DNA from 3 places in the Mesorhizobium sp. AR02 genome. Region 1 is predicted to be linked to each of the others. Evidence: riboswitches for the same ligand, from Rfam matches in the RefSeq annotation. Region 1 holds a riboswitch; each other region holds the start of a gene.

Region 1 (4,845 bases):
GTCGGGTGTAGCTCTCCCAGAACGTGGAATCGACACCGATGAAGTACCGGATATTGTCCATCGAAGTGAGCAACAAGCCATCCAGGCGATGTTGACCCATCAACTGCTGAGCCCTGGCGACACGCTCTTCGAACTCAGACGGCGCAAATCCGTAGGAGGCTTGCTGATCCATTCGACAACCCTGTCTATCCAAACGTTCTCGACCTTGGCGGCTGCATCTGCCCACCATCCTAAAGGCGCTCAGTGCACGAAAGATGCCAAAATCGCGCCGGCGGCGCAGACGCTATTTCAAATGTGCCTGATCGTCCGCGAGATCTTCGTCACTTGCCCGACGGGCACAAGGCCTTTCGTTGGTTGCCCGAATCAGGCCGCTTGAGCATTCAAACCGCCTATCTCGATTGCTTCCACGGCCACTGCTTCATCGTTGTCAGATGTATCTCCGGTAATCCCTACCGCACCAAGCAACCGACCGGCCTCGTCTCGCACCAGGACGCCCCCGGGGACGGGAACAATCTTTCCGCCTGATATAGCGGTCAGGCCGGCTACAAAGTGAGGTCGGTCGGCTGATGCTTTGTCGAGCCAGCGCGAACCGAAACCGACGGCCAAAGCTCCGTAAGCCTTGCCGAATGCAATTTCAAAGCGGAGCATTGAAGCCCCGTCCTGCTTCTGAAACGCGACCAAGTGGCCGCCAGCATCCAGGACCGCAACGCTCAAGGGCTTAAGACCCTTCCCGCTTGCTGTAGAGCACGCCCGACTAATGATGGAATTGGCAACTTCCAATGTCAGCTTGGTCATATTGGATTTTCCCTTGAGCTTGTTAACTGGGCGTCTTCTATGCCGCCATACGAGCATCGACCGGTAGATCGGCAGCCACAACCGTGGCCAGCATGGCCGATGTTGCAGCAGAAAGCGTCCACCCTAGATGCCCGTGTCCCGTATTATAGAAGACACCTGGAACCCGGCCTTTGCCGACCCGGGGCATCATGTTCGGCATCATGGGTCGCAGCCCTGCCCACGGCACAACGTGTTCAGTTACCACTTTCGGGAACATCATCCGCGTCCAGTCGACCAAAGGTCTGATGCGATCTTCACGGATGTCGAAATTGACGCCGTTGAACTCTGTAGTACCTGCCACGCGCAGGCGGGCTGCGCCGAGGCGGCTGGTCACGATTTTTGCGCGGTCGTCCAGAATGCTTACCCAAGGCGCCGAGGAATCTGCCGCAGACCCCTCCAACTCCACCGTAATTGAATAGCCTTTCACCGGATAAATATTGATGCGATCCCCGAGCATCGCAGCGATATCGCGGCTATTTGTTCCCGCACACACTACAATGCCATCGGCTTCTAGCGTCAGATCGGCGCCATCAGTTGTGCAAACCAGGCTAAAGCGATCCCGGTGTTCAATCCGGATCACCGCAGCGTCATAGATGAATTGGGCGCCGCGCTTTGTGCAGGCCTTCTCCAAACCCGCGCAATATTTGTGGATGTCGCCGGTCGAATCCGACGGGGTGTAAAACCCTCCATAAAAATTGCCATGCAAGGCAGGTTCAATCCCGGCAAATTCGCTGGGCGTCACCGATCGCCGATCGAGGCCGCCCTCGTTCAGCATCTCATTCACCTTTGACGCGTGATCGAAGCCGGCTTTATCCCAATAAACATGCAGGATCCCGCGACGGACGTGATCAAAGTCGATCCCTTCACGGTCGGCGATCTCGAAGAGGTGTTTGCGAGCCGCGATAGCCAGGCGGGTCGTTTCAATCGTGTTCTCGCGATATCGCGAAATATGGGACACGAATTCCAGCAGCCAGCTGTACTTGTGCCACGACGGGGTAGGGTTCATGAGGAGCGGTGCATCCCGCCGAAGCATCCACTTGATGCCCTTGAGGACGGTCGACCAGTGATTCCAGACTTCGGCATTGCTCGCGGACAGCTGGCCGCCGTTGGCGAACGACGTTTCCATCGCGGCATAGCGGCGCCGCTCAACCACAGTCACGTCGTAGCCTTGCTCCAACAAAGCATAGGCCGTCGACACACCGGCAATTCCGGCGCCAATTACAATGATTTTGGGCATTCTGAACTCCGAACAGTACAATGGGGTGCGAGACTGGCCCGCGGCGAATCCCCAAATCTGTCTCGGGTACCTGAGAGCTTAACCGGACTTGCCGGCTTTCCCCTTCGGTGGACGCTCGAAGCGTCTCTCTCCAGATCGTTCGGCAGTGCGGTCACTTTTGCCTGAGAGTTTCCTTGGGGGGTTGCTCCGTCGGCGTCGGCAGTTGCCGATCTCTCCCGTCCAGCCTTTGAACACCACAACTATACGATCATAGACCATACCTTGGTCGCCATTTCGATATCTGTGCTGAAATGAGCGGATCATTTTTCCGGTGTTTTTGACCGATATGAGCCCATCGTGCCCGATTTGAGAAATCGGCTGAGAGTGGTCCTGGCACACTGGTAAGCGGTTGACATCGCACCTGATGAGGTCAGTTCGTCTAAAGCTGAGCGGAAGCAGCACTGCCGGCCTATAGGCCCCGATTTAACATAATGGATATTATCGGTACATCGACAAGCAATTGATTTCAAATAGGATTCGTCAAGTTCCATAATTTATATTATGCAACATTCGCAATCCCCGTTTGTATGTGTTCTTGTACTTCATGAACATGCCTTGGAGATTATGCGTTACTGAGATCTCTGGCAAGATGATCAAGAGCGAGCGCATTGCGAAAAGCAATGAAAGCGCAAGGCTGGACGCCGCCTCCTCAAGCTCGTCCCTCTCCACCTTGGGCTCCAGCGTCAAGTGGACGTGGCCGTCCTTATCCTTAAAAACGTGACGGTGCAGCGACGTCCAGCTTACATGCAATGCATCGGCCGATATTTCTCGGTAGACGTGACTGAGTCTTGGCACGGGCGAGTCGATGTCGGAAACTTGCAAGCGCTGCTTGGGGCCGTGCATTCGCTTGATGAACCCATTGAGGACACTGGCCTGGTCCTTGGGTAGTCGGCCTTCATTGACAGCCAGATGCCGTTTGGCGCGAGAACGCCTGCTGTGCTCGTCGTCCTCTTTCAATCGGGTGAGGTATTGGGGGTCAGTTTCGGCGGCATAGAGGTGTAGGGCACAATCGATGACTGACCGGCAGGCGTTCCTGAAGGCCAGTTCTCGCCTGGCATCGATAAGCACCAGGGCGCTTCTTGGCGCCGACGTGAGCACCCGATCGGGCGTCGGCTGGTCAGGGTTGCGCAGCCCGATCGGGGGCGTTCCAATAGGGCTCCTCGGCTTTAGCTTTGAGAGCTGACTTCACTCGGCAGCATCCAGCCTTGCCAGCGCTTGTTGTCGACGCGCGATGACAGCAGGATCATTCATGAAATCCTTCCTACGCCCCGGCTTCCTGTCGCGCTTCTGATAGCCAGTCTGTTCGCTGTTCGTCTTAATCTTCGGCGCGGGCCGAGCCTCATCTTGCTGGCTCTTGATCCAGGATAGAACCTCGCCAAGCCGCTTGTTCTCGGTGACCGCGGCGTGGGTGACGCGCTGCTCTTTGTCGAAGACAGTGTAGGGCAGGGAGCATGCCTTCCACCGAACATCCAGGCGACCGTCGGCGAACTCGTAAATATCGACATATCTGCCGACCAGGCCGCATGAGATATCGTTCTTCTCCAGCATGATCTGCTTGCGTTCGTAGGAGAAAGACAATTGCTGGCCGACATAGCGCTGCTCGCGTTTGCAGAGCAGGTCGCGGAGTCGATCGGCCGGCATGTTCAAGACACGATGCAGATTGTCCGGCCGGGTGGGGATCTTCGCAAACTTGTCGTTGAAGCTGGTCGTGAATGCCGGCAGAAAAGCGTTGGCTTCTTCGATATCTGAGATGCCAGCAAGACGCAGTTCCTTCACAAGCCGGTCCTGCAGCGTGCGATTGACACGTTCTACCCGGCCCTTGGCCTGGCTCGAATTGGCGCACAGGATCTCGATGTTGAGCTCGGACAAGGCTCGGCCGAATTGCGTCATGCCGCGGCCGGCACGAGCCTCGGCCTTCGCCACCCGAAATACCGTGTGCTTGTCGGAATAGAACGCCACTGGGCAGCCGTGCGCCTTCAGATAAAGATCCAAGGCCTCGAAGTAACTGAACGTGCTCTCCGACTTCACGAAGCGCAGTTGCTGAAGCTTGCCGGTCGCGTCATCGATGAAGACGAGCAGGGTGCATGGACCGCCCCGCTCCTCGAACCATCGATGCTCGCTGCCGTCGATCTGCACCAACTCGCCATAGGCTTCGCGGCGCAAGCGCGGCTGATGGAATGTCCGGCGCTGCTTGCGCGACAGCCAGATTCCGGCCTCAGCCATCCATTTGCGCAGCGTCTCACGCGATACGGTGACACCATGATCCTCAGCCAGCTTCTCAGCCGCAAGCGTCGGGCCGAAGTCCAGATAGTGTTCGCGGATGAGCGATAGAGTGAAGTCCCGAACGCCGTCGACAATCTGACGGTTCGAGCGTCGGCCGCGCGCCTTGTGTCGCAGCGCGGAGGCACCGTCGATTTGGAAAGTCTTCAAGAGCCTCTGGACCTGACGCCTGGTCAAGCCGAGCACATGTGCTGCCGTGACCGTTGTCATCCTTCGCTCGATGATCTTCGATAGAACCTCTATGCGTTGCAGCTCGCGTTCGCTCATCAACACCAATCCCACCTACAGTCTCCCTCGCTATCGGTGCCGGGGAGAATGGCATTCAGCAAAGCGGAAGCGACATTCCTACTTTGCAGAAGTGGGACATTTTAACTTTGCTCGTACACGCAAAAGTGGCATAATATAAATTATGGAACTGACTAGTCATTGATACTATTAACTAATTCGGTTTGCCA
Region 2 (4,845 bases), on a different replicon from region 1:
GCTGCGCTACGTAGCGGGCGGGCTGGTAGTAGAGCACCTGGCCATCGTTGAGCGCAGCATCGACGTAGGTCGGCGGAAGCGGACGATCGGCGCTGAGATTGTAGTACGGATCGTAGCTACGGAGGTACCGATACTCGTGGACGATGTGGGGGTCTCCGTATTCCGCCGTTTCAACTCGCGCGTACGGCATTGTGAAATCCAGCTCGGTATCCAGGATGTCAGCTAGTGGAACTTCGGCGAGCACGGCGCAGAACAAGTCGGGCCGCAAGGCGGCGGTAGCAAGCACAACACCCCCACCGCCGCTCTTTCCGTCGATCACGATACCGTCGAGGGTGGCGAACCCCTGCTCAACGAGCCCCTCTGCAGCGGCGATCAAATCTGTGAAGGTTGTGCGCTTTCGATCGCCGGTGGCCGCTTCGTGCCATGGGTATCCAAGCTCGCCACCCCCGCGTGCGTGCACGATGCCGAAAGCAACCCCTCGATCGAGCAGGCTCAAGCGCTCGGTCATGTACGAAGGCCACGCGAAGAACGAGGGCCATCTCGTTACCCCGTAGCAACCGTACACGTTCAATAACACCGGCCCAGGGCTCGTTCGATCGCGCCGCGCGACCAACGAGACAGGCACCTGCACCCCGTCTTCCGCCTCCACCATGACAACCGTCGCCACATATTGAGCCGCGTCAAACCCCGGAATGCTGGCTTGGTAGCGGACTGCTGATGTGCCCTCGGTGAGATTATGCTCAATGATCAAGTCCGGCGTCACGAACGAACTGATTCTATACATCAGCCTCGAGCCTCGGAACGGATGCCTTGCGACCGAATAGTGCCCCCCCGCCGACAAGCCGACCGTTAAGCTACAGCTCGGCTCATCAGGAACGATCGTGGCTCCAATCCGACCACTTTCGTCGCGCGAGACCAGACGGGGACGGAGGCCGACTCGCTCCAGGAGTACCAGCTGGTGTTCGAGTACGTGCACCTCCTCGAGCATCACACCGTCCCGATGCGGCACCACCTCTTCCCAACCCGAGGGTGACGGGTCGTCAATCGGCGTACGCACGAGCCGCCAATACGGTCCGGTGTCATCAACGTGGAACAGGAACTTGTCCTGCCAGTGCTCGGCAAACACCTGGTGACCCAGTTCCCGCGTCACTAAACGGCGCCACCCAACGCCCAGCTTGTCGGCGGGAAGGCACCACACTTCCACTGGCCCCCGACGAACGCCCTTTACATCCAGGAACAGCCAGGCGCCGCTATCGGAGCGCCTTATCCCCACGTTCAGTCGCTCGTCCGCCTCCTCGAACACGACCTCAGAACTCCCCGCTGCAACGTCCAGGCGGATAAGCTCATGGCATTGTCGCCGCAAGTCCGGCCGCTCCCGCGTGAAAAACAGGGTATAACCATCTGCGGCCCAAGCTGCCGTCACAGCCTGCCTCGAGCCCTGCCAGACGTCACGGCCGGTCTCCATGTCCCGCACCCTAAGCTCGTAGTTCTCGGCACCGATGACATCGAAGCTGAAGGCCACGTAACGCCCGTCGTCACTCGGCTCGAAGACACCGAGCCGGTAAAAGACCTCGGCCCCTTCGAGCGCGTTCGGATCCACAACGAGCTCGGCCGAATCTGCGCCTAGCGGCCGCCGCCACCATCGCGAATGTAGAAGGCCCGGCTCGGGTCTTTGGAAGTACTCGAAAGGGCCAACCTGGAACGCTGGTGGGGCGCCCTCGCAAGGCCGACGGCCTTCAATCTCGGCGACGAGCTCCGCCTTGAGGTCTGTCAAGTGAGCTGTCACTTGGTCCGCGTAGCTGTTCTCTGCTTCCAGATACGCGCGGACATCCGGATTTGTCCGATCGCGAAGCCAGCCGTATTGGTCTATTGTGACGTCGTCATGGAGGATCCGGATTCGTGGTTCGACGCGGGGAAGCGGCGGCGGCATGCGTTCGGCTCCCAGCACGTGGCCGGCCGGCACGGACACGAGACCCATCATTGGCTCGTCTTTGTTCATCATTGCTCCTCTTTGTTCTTCTTATGCAGATCTGGCGACCTTCATAGACGGGTGTATGCGAAAGCCTTCGTTCATCTCGGCTGACCTCTCGGCCGGCACGAGTAACTCGCTTGTTGAACATGGGAAGACACCATTCCGAACGGGGCACGCGTCCGTTCTTCGCGGCGAAGGTTAGCGCGTCGATTTCCCCGGTCTTGTCGCATCTTGAAACTTCAATCGCGGGTTAGAATTATTGCTCCACGACCTCGAAAGGATGACATGTGAGAGCGAAGGCTTTGCGCCAAACTACGGTGACTGATGAAATGTGGATCACACAAACCGATGTGGTTTGGGATGCGAGATGCACTTGGGGCTACCGAAGGATGCCGTGAAGTTCTCTGATAATTCCGCAAAATTGGCCAAAATCGCAGCCTCGGGCCCGTTAGGCCATACGGGGATACGCTCTGAAAGGAACCGCTCCGCTTTCGCCACTCGCCTTTTTGTGCGACGCCAAGCTAAGAACGCTCTGCAAAATGTGGCCGGCTACATTTGATGCGGAGAACCCGCCCGCCCGGATCTGTGAGGGCGAAAGCCTATGGCTGAGCTAATCGGCCGCGCCCCTTGGGCACGCTTGAGCTCATATCGCCAGAAAGCCCGAAAGATTGGTCCGTACATTTCAGCCCCGCAGAGAAAATGGCGATCAATGGCGTGACCTATCGGCGTATAGGTGCGCCGTTCAAAGGCTGGACAGGAGAGATCGGCAACTGCCGACGCCGACGGAGCAACCCCCCAAGGAAACTCTCAGGCAAAAGTGACCGCACCGCCGAACGATCTGGAGAGAGACGCCACGAGCGTCCACCGAAGGGGAAAGCCGGCAGGTCCGGTTAAGCTCTCAGGTACCCGAGACAGATTTGGGGATTCGCCGCGGGCCAACCTCGCACCCATTGCACTGTTCGGAGTTTGACATGCCTAAAATCATTGTAATTGGCGCCGGAATTGCCGGCGTGTCGACGGCTTATGCGCTGTTGGAGCAAGGCTACGACGTGACCGTGGTCGAGCGGCGTCGTTACACCGCGATGGAAACCTCGTTTGCCAACGGTGGCCAGTTGTCCGCAAGCAATGCCGAAGTCTGGAATCATTGGTCGACCGTGCTTAAGGGAATCAAGTGGATGCGTAACCGGGGCAGATTACCGGGCAGTCAGGCTTGAGCGGCTTGCCTAACGAGATCCGGGAGCGGCGGAATCGACTCTTGTGTTGGTATGCCGAGGCGGTCGCCGAGATAGCGGAAGAATGAGACGTCGAGCTTGATGCAGGTCTTCATCAGGCCGAGCAGGACGTCGCGGGCGTTCTTGCCTGCCTCGCTGACGGTTCCGCCGGAGATCTTGCGCTTGGTGACGAAGGTGCGGATGTCGTTTTCCGAGCCATTGGTGTGGAGCGGGATCTCGGGACGATCGAGAACGCGCAGGAGTTCATGCTTGCGGCGATGCAGCCTGGCAAGAAGCCGGTCGAGCATGACGTAGCCGGTTCGTCGTTTGAACAGGCGCTCGAAGCGGGCGCGCAGGGCCGCCGCGCGGCGCGGACAAGGAGCACGCTGGTAGCTCTGGAGGTCGCGATAGAACCACCAGATCAACTGGCGCATGATGTCGACGGCCTGACGTTGATCCGGGGTCACGGGTATCAATTTATGGACGAGCCGCTCGGCGTGGACCCAGCACAGAGCATGGTCGCCGATGCGGAACTGGCCGGCATCATCGGACACGACCACGGTATCGCCAAGAAAGCCGTGGTGGCGGATCGCTCCCCACATCGCCCCTTCGGTGGCGATCCTGACTGGGTTGGGCTCAACCGCGAGCTGGTCGAGGCCGAGTGCGGCCAGATGCGCCTGCCATGCGGCGCTGTCGGCAAATGCCTTGTGCGGCGCAGCCGCCAGCCGCGCGATCACCGGACCGGCGAGGTTGCGGCCGCGCATATAGGCCAGGGCCTCTTCATTGATGAAGTAATCGCTGTGCCCGGCACGCAGCGTCGCCAGGAACGCCTCCCGTGACTTCGATCGCCCGGTGCGGAACGCGGTGAAGCGGCGGTCGCCGATCTGGGTGGTGTAGCCGTCCTGGTGGGCGTGGCGCGCCGACGTATCATCGACGGTGATCCAGGGCGCCGTAGCCAGCCCGGCGCGCAGCACGTCACGGTCCTCCGCCGCGAAGGCCTCCAGGCCCTCCGAAATCAGCCGCACCACCTGGCGCTTCGAAATGTCGACCCCGATCCCGGTCAACAACGCCGTCAACCGCTCCGTCGTCACCTGGCCTTGAATGTGACAGGCCAGAATGAAGCGGCGCAGGTTCGCGCCCCAGCCGCCGATGATCCCCGCCGGCAAGGGCGCCACCATCGTTTCGCCGGTCGGTGTCACCCAGCGCTCGCGGCGATAGCGCACCACCTCGGCCGACAACGCCAGATCGCGCACCAGGATCGTCTCATACCCCTTGAAGCGAGAGCCCGCAGGAGCGCTCACCGCAACCGTCACCTCGCGGCTCACGCGACCGCCGTCGCGCTTGGCGCCGCGCCGGCGGCGCTTGCCCTTGCCAGATGTCGGCTGCGTCGCCTTCTCCATGCCCGATGGCTTGGTCGGCTTGACCGGGGGACGCGGCGGCAGGTCCTTCAGCCGGGCGATCTCATCCTTTAGGGTCTGGTTCTCGGCGCGTAGCGCCTGGTTCTCGATCTCAAGGCTCTCGACCCGGCCTTGAAGACCGCGCACTTCGCCGATCAGCGCAGAAACCAGCCCGCGGAGTTCCGCGAGCGACAAGCCTTCAAGCGAATCAGTCGGTGGTAACATCACGCAAAGGGTGAATCACGAACGCACGCGCCTGCAAACC
Region 3 (4,845 bases), on a different replicon from region 1:
ACGGCCTGGCTGATCAGCGTCTCGACCGAGGGGACGCCGATCACGGCAAGCATGGCTCTGACATCGTTGACGCCAGGACCGATATGGCGGGCCGAGAAGGGGGTAAGTGCTGTGCTCATCGTTTTAAGTCCTGTTATCAGGCGATATGGGCTTTGTAGGCGGCCTCATCCATGAGGCCGGCGAGCTGGCTTTCGTCGGCAAGCTTCATCTTCCACAGCCAGCCGGCGCCGGTTGCCGCCGAGTTGACCAGCGATGGGTCGGATGACAGCGTGCCGTTGGCCTCGGTGATCTCGCCATCGACCGGCGCATACACATCCGAGGCCGCCTTGACGGATTCGACCACGACGGCGGTATCGCCCTTGGCCAGCTTCTTTCCCGTTTCCGGCAGTTCCACGAAGACGAGATCGCCGAGCTGCTCCTGCGCGTAGTCGGTGATGCCGACCGTGGCGATGCCGCCTTCGACGCGGAGCCATTCGTGATCTGAGGTGAAATAGGTCGTTGCCATGGAATTCATCCTTTGCGGTAGCGATGAGGGGTGAAGGGCAGGGAACTGATATCGACGGGGATTTTTGTACCGCGCACATCGGCGAAAACCCTTGTGCCGGGCTTTGCCAGCGCTGTTGCGACATAGCCCATGGCAACCGGATGACCGGCCGAGGGGCCAAAGCCGCCCGATGTGACATGGCCGGCGGGATTGCCGTCGGCATCGAACAAAGCAGCACCGGCGCGCACCGGCTGGCGGCCTTCCGGCTTCAGCCCGACGCGCTTTTGCGCCGGGCCGCGTTCGACGGCGGCGCGCAAGGCATCGGCGCCGATGAAGGCGCCGGAAGCGCGGATTTCCTTGGGGATTGCCCACATCAGCGCGGCGGCGGCCGGGTCCGTCTCCGGCGTGATGTCCTGGCCATGCAGGCAAAGCCCTGCCTCCAGCCGCAAGCTGTCGCGCGCGGCAAGGCCGATCCACAGCACGCGCTCATCCTCGAGTAGCTTTGTGACCAAATCCCGCGCGGCGGCCTCCGGCAGGCCGATCTCGAAACCGTCCTCGCCGGTATAGCCCGACCGGCTCATGAACCAGTTTTTCCGTGGCTCGACCCCGTGCATGAACAGCAGCGAGCCGGTCTCGATGCCCGCGCGGGAGAGAGCTGCCCAGGCTTCGGGTCCCTGGATGGCCAGGAAGACGCGGTCGAGCGGCTCAACCTTCACATCGAAATCGGCGGCCAGCGCGCGCAAATGCTTTTCGTCGGCGACGGCGTTGCCGGCATTGGCGACCACCATGAACCTGGTATCGCCGAGGCGGGTGACGATCAGGTCGTCCAAGATGCCGCCGGCTTCATTGAGGAAAAAGGACAGTTTCGACTGCGAGATTTCGAGCGCGCCGGCATCCAGCGGGCAGGCGCGGTTGAGCAAGGGAATCGCGCCTGGTCCGCTGACCTCGAACAGTTTCATGTGCGAGATGTCGAACAGGCCGGCATGTTCGCGGGTATGCAGATGTTCCTTCATGACGCCGGCCGGATAGGTCAGCGGCATCGACCAGCCGGCAAAGGCGCCGAAGCGCGCACCGGCGGCTGTGTGGATATCTTCGAGGGGAAGGTGTTTTGAGTCGTCGCCCGTCATGTCGTCTCCAGAGTCGCACGCAATCGGCCGCGAATGGCGACCAGTCCGTGCCCCTCTGTCTGAAGCCTGAGAGACTCGCGCAGCCGGAACTCTGTCAGCGGCGCTTACACCTTCGGCGCGGGGGCAAGCCCCGACTTTCCAGAGTGTCTTTCCCGTCTACGGTTCTTTTGCCTGAGAGATTTCGGGCGATTTCCCCTTCGGCGGCAGCTCTCGCTGCTCTCTCCCGCAAACAGGTAGGACTCAAAACCTCAAGTCCTCGACGCGCCATCCATAGCCCGTCGGCGACACCTTGTCACCTCCCAGCGACATCTAAAGCGCGTCGCGCTTTAGACCTTTGTTTTGATGCATGCCGTTCTCCCAAAACCGCTGCACACTTTTGGGCGACATGCATTGGCCGACAAGTCTTCGCTAACCACGCCGTTTGCCGGTTTTTCAAGACACTCCTGATATAGCGGGCCGATGTAACGCTTTGGGGCGGACGGGGACGACAATGGGCGAATTAATCATGAGCGCGCCGGTGGCGGGGCTGACCTCGAAGAATCGCATTGCCCCGGAAGATGTGGTGATGCTGCGCCGCGACGTGTTCGCCGACGGCGTGGTGACCCGAGGCGAGGCCGAGGCGCTGTTCGCGCTCGACCAGACGGCGCGGGACAAATGCGCGGAGTGGGCGCCGTTCTTCGTCGAGGCGGTGACCGACTACATCGTCCATCAGGAAAAGCCGTCGGGCTATATCTCGCAGGACAACGCCGACTGGCTGGTCCGCATCATCTCGCGCGACGGCATGGTCGACAGCCGAACCGAACTCGAATTGCTGGTCCACGTGCTGGAAGAAGCACGATCGTCGCCGGGCAAGCTTTGCGTCTATGCGCTGGAGCAGGTCGCTCATGCCGTCATCGACGGCAAGGGGCCGCTGATGCTGGGCGGCGCGCTGGTGCCCGGGCTGATCGCCAAGGCGGAAGTTGAGCTGCTGCGTCGCATCCTCCACGCCCATGGCGGCGACGGCAACATCGCCATCACCCGCGGCGAGGCCGAGGTGCTGTTCAAGATCAATGAACAGACCGCGCAGGCCAAGAACGATCCGTCCTGGAACGACCTGTTCGTCAAGGCGATCGCCAATTTCGTCATGTGCTCGGCCGGCTATGAAGCCCCGACCCGCGATGTGGCGCTGCGCCAGGAAAGCTTCCTCGAACATGCCGATCCGGACATCGGCGGCTTCTTCAGCCGCATGGTCTCCGGTGGCCTTGCCGGCATCATCGAGGCCTACCGGTCCCCGGATGACATCGAGGCCGAGTGGGAAGCCAAGAACAGGGCGGCCGAGGCCTTGGCCCGCCGCGCCGAAACGATCGATGCCGGCGAAGCCAAATGGCTGGTCGGACATATCGGCGTGGACAGGCCTCTCTACGAAAACGAGCGCGCGCTGCTGACCCTGATCAAGCATGCCTCGCCGGAGATCCATCCGGCGCTGAGGCCACTGCTCGACAAGGTGGCCTGAAAGAACAAGCGTCCGCAGCGTCGCTTCCTCCGTGACGTTGTAGTGTTGCCATACAAGGGACGGCAGGCCGGAAAGCACCCTATCTGTTTCGATAGGGTTCGTCGGCCATGAAACTCCTCTAGTGTTGGGTGGGGACGTCCACTCTCTGGGGAGTACAAACATGACCATGCTTCGTAAGATGCTTGCTCTTGCCTTTGCCGCCGGCCTTGGCTCGACAACGCTGGCCTTCGCCGGCGGGATGACGCCGCAACAACAGGCTGACGCGCGCACCAAGGTCGAAACAGCCGTGGCGCTGGCCAACATCGCCAAGGCCGACAAGGACGGCGAGGCGATGCTCGTCGCCGCCAGGATGCTGGCCGAGGCCGGTCCGGTGGCCGAGCAGGGCGCCAAGGTGAAGGACGGAAAGCCGACGCTCATGGACACCGGCAAGATGGCCAAGATGGCCAAGGAAATGGGCGCCGACGCCAAGAAGGCCGATGCCGTCGCCAGCATGGCGACGTCGAACGGCGAAACGGCGCGTAGCGACGGCTACTGGTACTACAGCTGTGATTCCTACAACAACTGTCAGTGGATCTACGCCGGCTATTGAGCGGGGCCGGGGGGCTCAAACATAGCACGGCATTGGCGATCGGCCCGTGGCTCCCACGGGCCGATCATCATTTTGTGGCGAGGCTAGAGCTGTTCACCGTTTCGCCGAAACGGCGACCCGCTCTAAGTCCTTGTTTTGACGCAATTCCCTAGGGAAAGCGCTACGCGCTTTTCCCGGGAAAACCGTTCACACTTTTCCTGGAATTGCTCTAGATGCCGCCATACCAGTCGTAGCCATTGTCTTCCCAATAGCCGCCGCGACCGCCGCCGACATTGGCGAAGCCGTCGACTAATTCGATCTTGTAGAGATATTTCGGCATCTTGTAGCCGAGCTGGCGCTCGACGCGGACGCGCAGCGGTGCGCCGTTTTCGACCGGTAGCGGCTTGCCGTTCAGGCCATAGGCCAGGATCGTCTGCGGATGGCGGGCGTCGATCAGGTCGATCGTGCCGTAATATTTGATGTCGCCGGACAGGCTGCGGTCGATCGTGTCGAGGCAATGGAACATGACATAGCGCGCCTGCGGCTTGACCACGGCCTGGTCGAGCACCAGCGACAGCGGCGTGCCGGTCCATTTGGCGATGCAGCTCCAGCCTTCGACGCAGTCGTGGCGGGTGATCTGGGTGCGGCTCGGCATGTTCATGATCTGCTCGCGGCTGAGCGACAAAGGCTTCTCGACGAGGCCGGAGACCTCCAGCCGCCAGTCGGCAAAATTGTTGGCGAGCAGGGCCTTGTAGTCGTCATCGTCGGGCGCGGTGACGCCATTCGGCCGCTGCGGCTGGCGGATATCGGCTTCGGTGAATTCCGGCGCCAGCGCGTCACGGCCAGCAAGCAGGCGTTGCGCGCGATATGTCAGGCCATTGGCGTTTTCGAGGAAACTGCGCAGGCCGCTGCCGATGCTCAACTGGCTGTCGAAGGCGTCGCAGCCCGACAGCATGATGCCGGAGGCGCCGAGGCTGGCGGCAGTCAGGAATTTCCGGCGGCTGATCTGGAACTTCGCCATGTCAGGCACTCCTCTCGCTCGTCTTGTCGTCATGCGCGGGAGGATCGGTGCGGTACCAGCCGGTGATGATCGAGCGCAATTCGTTGATCGGGCCGGCGGCCAGGATCATCAGGATGTGGATGATGAAGAAGCCAACCAGCAGCAGCATGACGG

What was found. Region 1 has a riboswitch for glycine ahead of DBIPINDM_RS01685 (D-amino acid dehydrogenase). Riboswitches for the same ligand answer to the same signal wherever they lie in the genome.
Region 2: linked by a shared signal. The riboswitch ahead of DBIPINDM_RS22675 (FAD-dependent oxidoreductase) and the one ahead of DBIPINDM_RS01685 (D-amino acid dehydrogenase) in region 1 are both predicted to bind glycine.
Region 3: linked by a shared signal. The riboswitch ahead of gcvT (glycine cleavage system aminomethyltransferase GcvT) and the one ahead of DBIPINDM_RS01685 (D-amino acid dehydrogenase) in region 1 are both predicted to bind glycine.

Annotation. Positions count from the first base shown of each region.
Region 1 covers NZ_CP080530.1:393,477-398,321, forward strand. Annotated here, with positions in the region: gene DBIPINDM_RS01675 (M24 family metallopeptidase) at 1-172, opposite strand, end outside; gene DBIPINDM_RS01680 (GlcG/HbpS family heme-binding protein) at 364-795, opposite strand; gene DBIPINDM_RS01685 (D-amino acid dehydrogenase) at 833-2,071, opposite strand; glycine riboswitch at 2,210-2,299, opposite strand; gene DBIPINDM_RS01690 (hypothetical protein) at 2,591-3,178, opposite strand; gene DBIPINDM_RS01695 (ISNCY family transposase) at 3,296-4,672, opposite strand.
Region 2 covers NZ_CP080531.1:3,817,299-3,822,143, reverse strand. Annotated here, with positions in the region: gene DBIPINDM_RS22680 (S9 family peptidase) at 1-1,999, opposite strand, end outside; glycine riboswitch at 2,801-2,897, shown strand; partial or broken gene DBIPINDM_RS22675 (FAD-dependent oxidoreductase) at 2,944-3,159, shown strand; gene DBIPINDM_RS22670 (IS66 family transposase) at 3,177-4,775, opposite strand.
Region 3 covers NZ_CP080531.1:6,325,314-6,330,158, forward strand. Annotated here, with positions in the region: gene gcvP (aminomethyl-transferring glycine dehydrogenase) at 1-119, opposite strand, end outside; gene gcvH (glycine cleavage system protein GcvH) at 137-505, opposite strand; gene gcvT (glycine cleavage system aminomethyltransferase GcvT) at 511-1,611, opposite strand; glycine riboswitch at 1,761-1,847, opposite strand; gene DBIPINDM_RS34850 (hypothetical protein) at 2,102-3,103, shown strand; gene DBIPINDM_RS34855 (hypothetical protein) at 3,264-3,692, shown strand; gene DBIPINDM_RS34860 (molybdopterin-binding protein) at 3,901-4,692, opposite strand; gene DBIPINDM_RS34865 (cytochrome b/b6 domain-containing protein) at 4,694-4,845, opposite strand, start outside.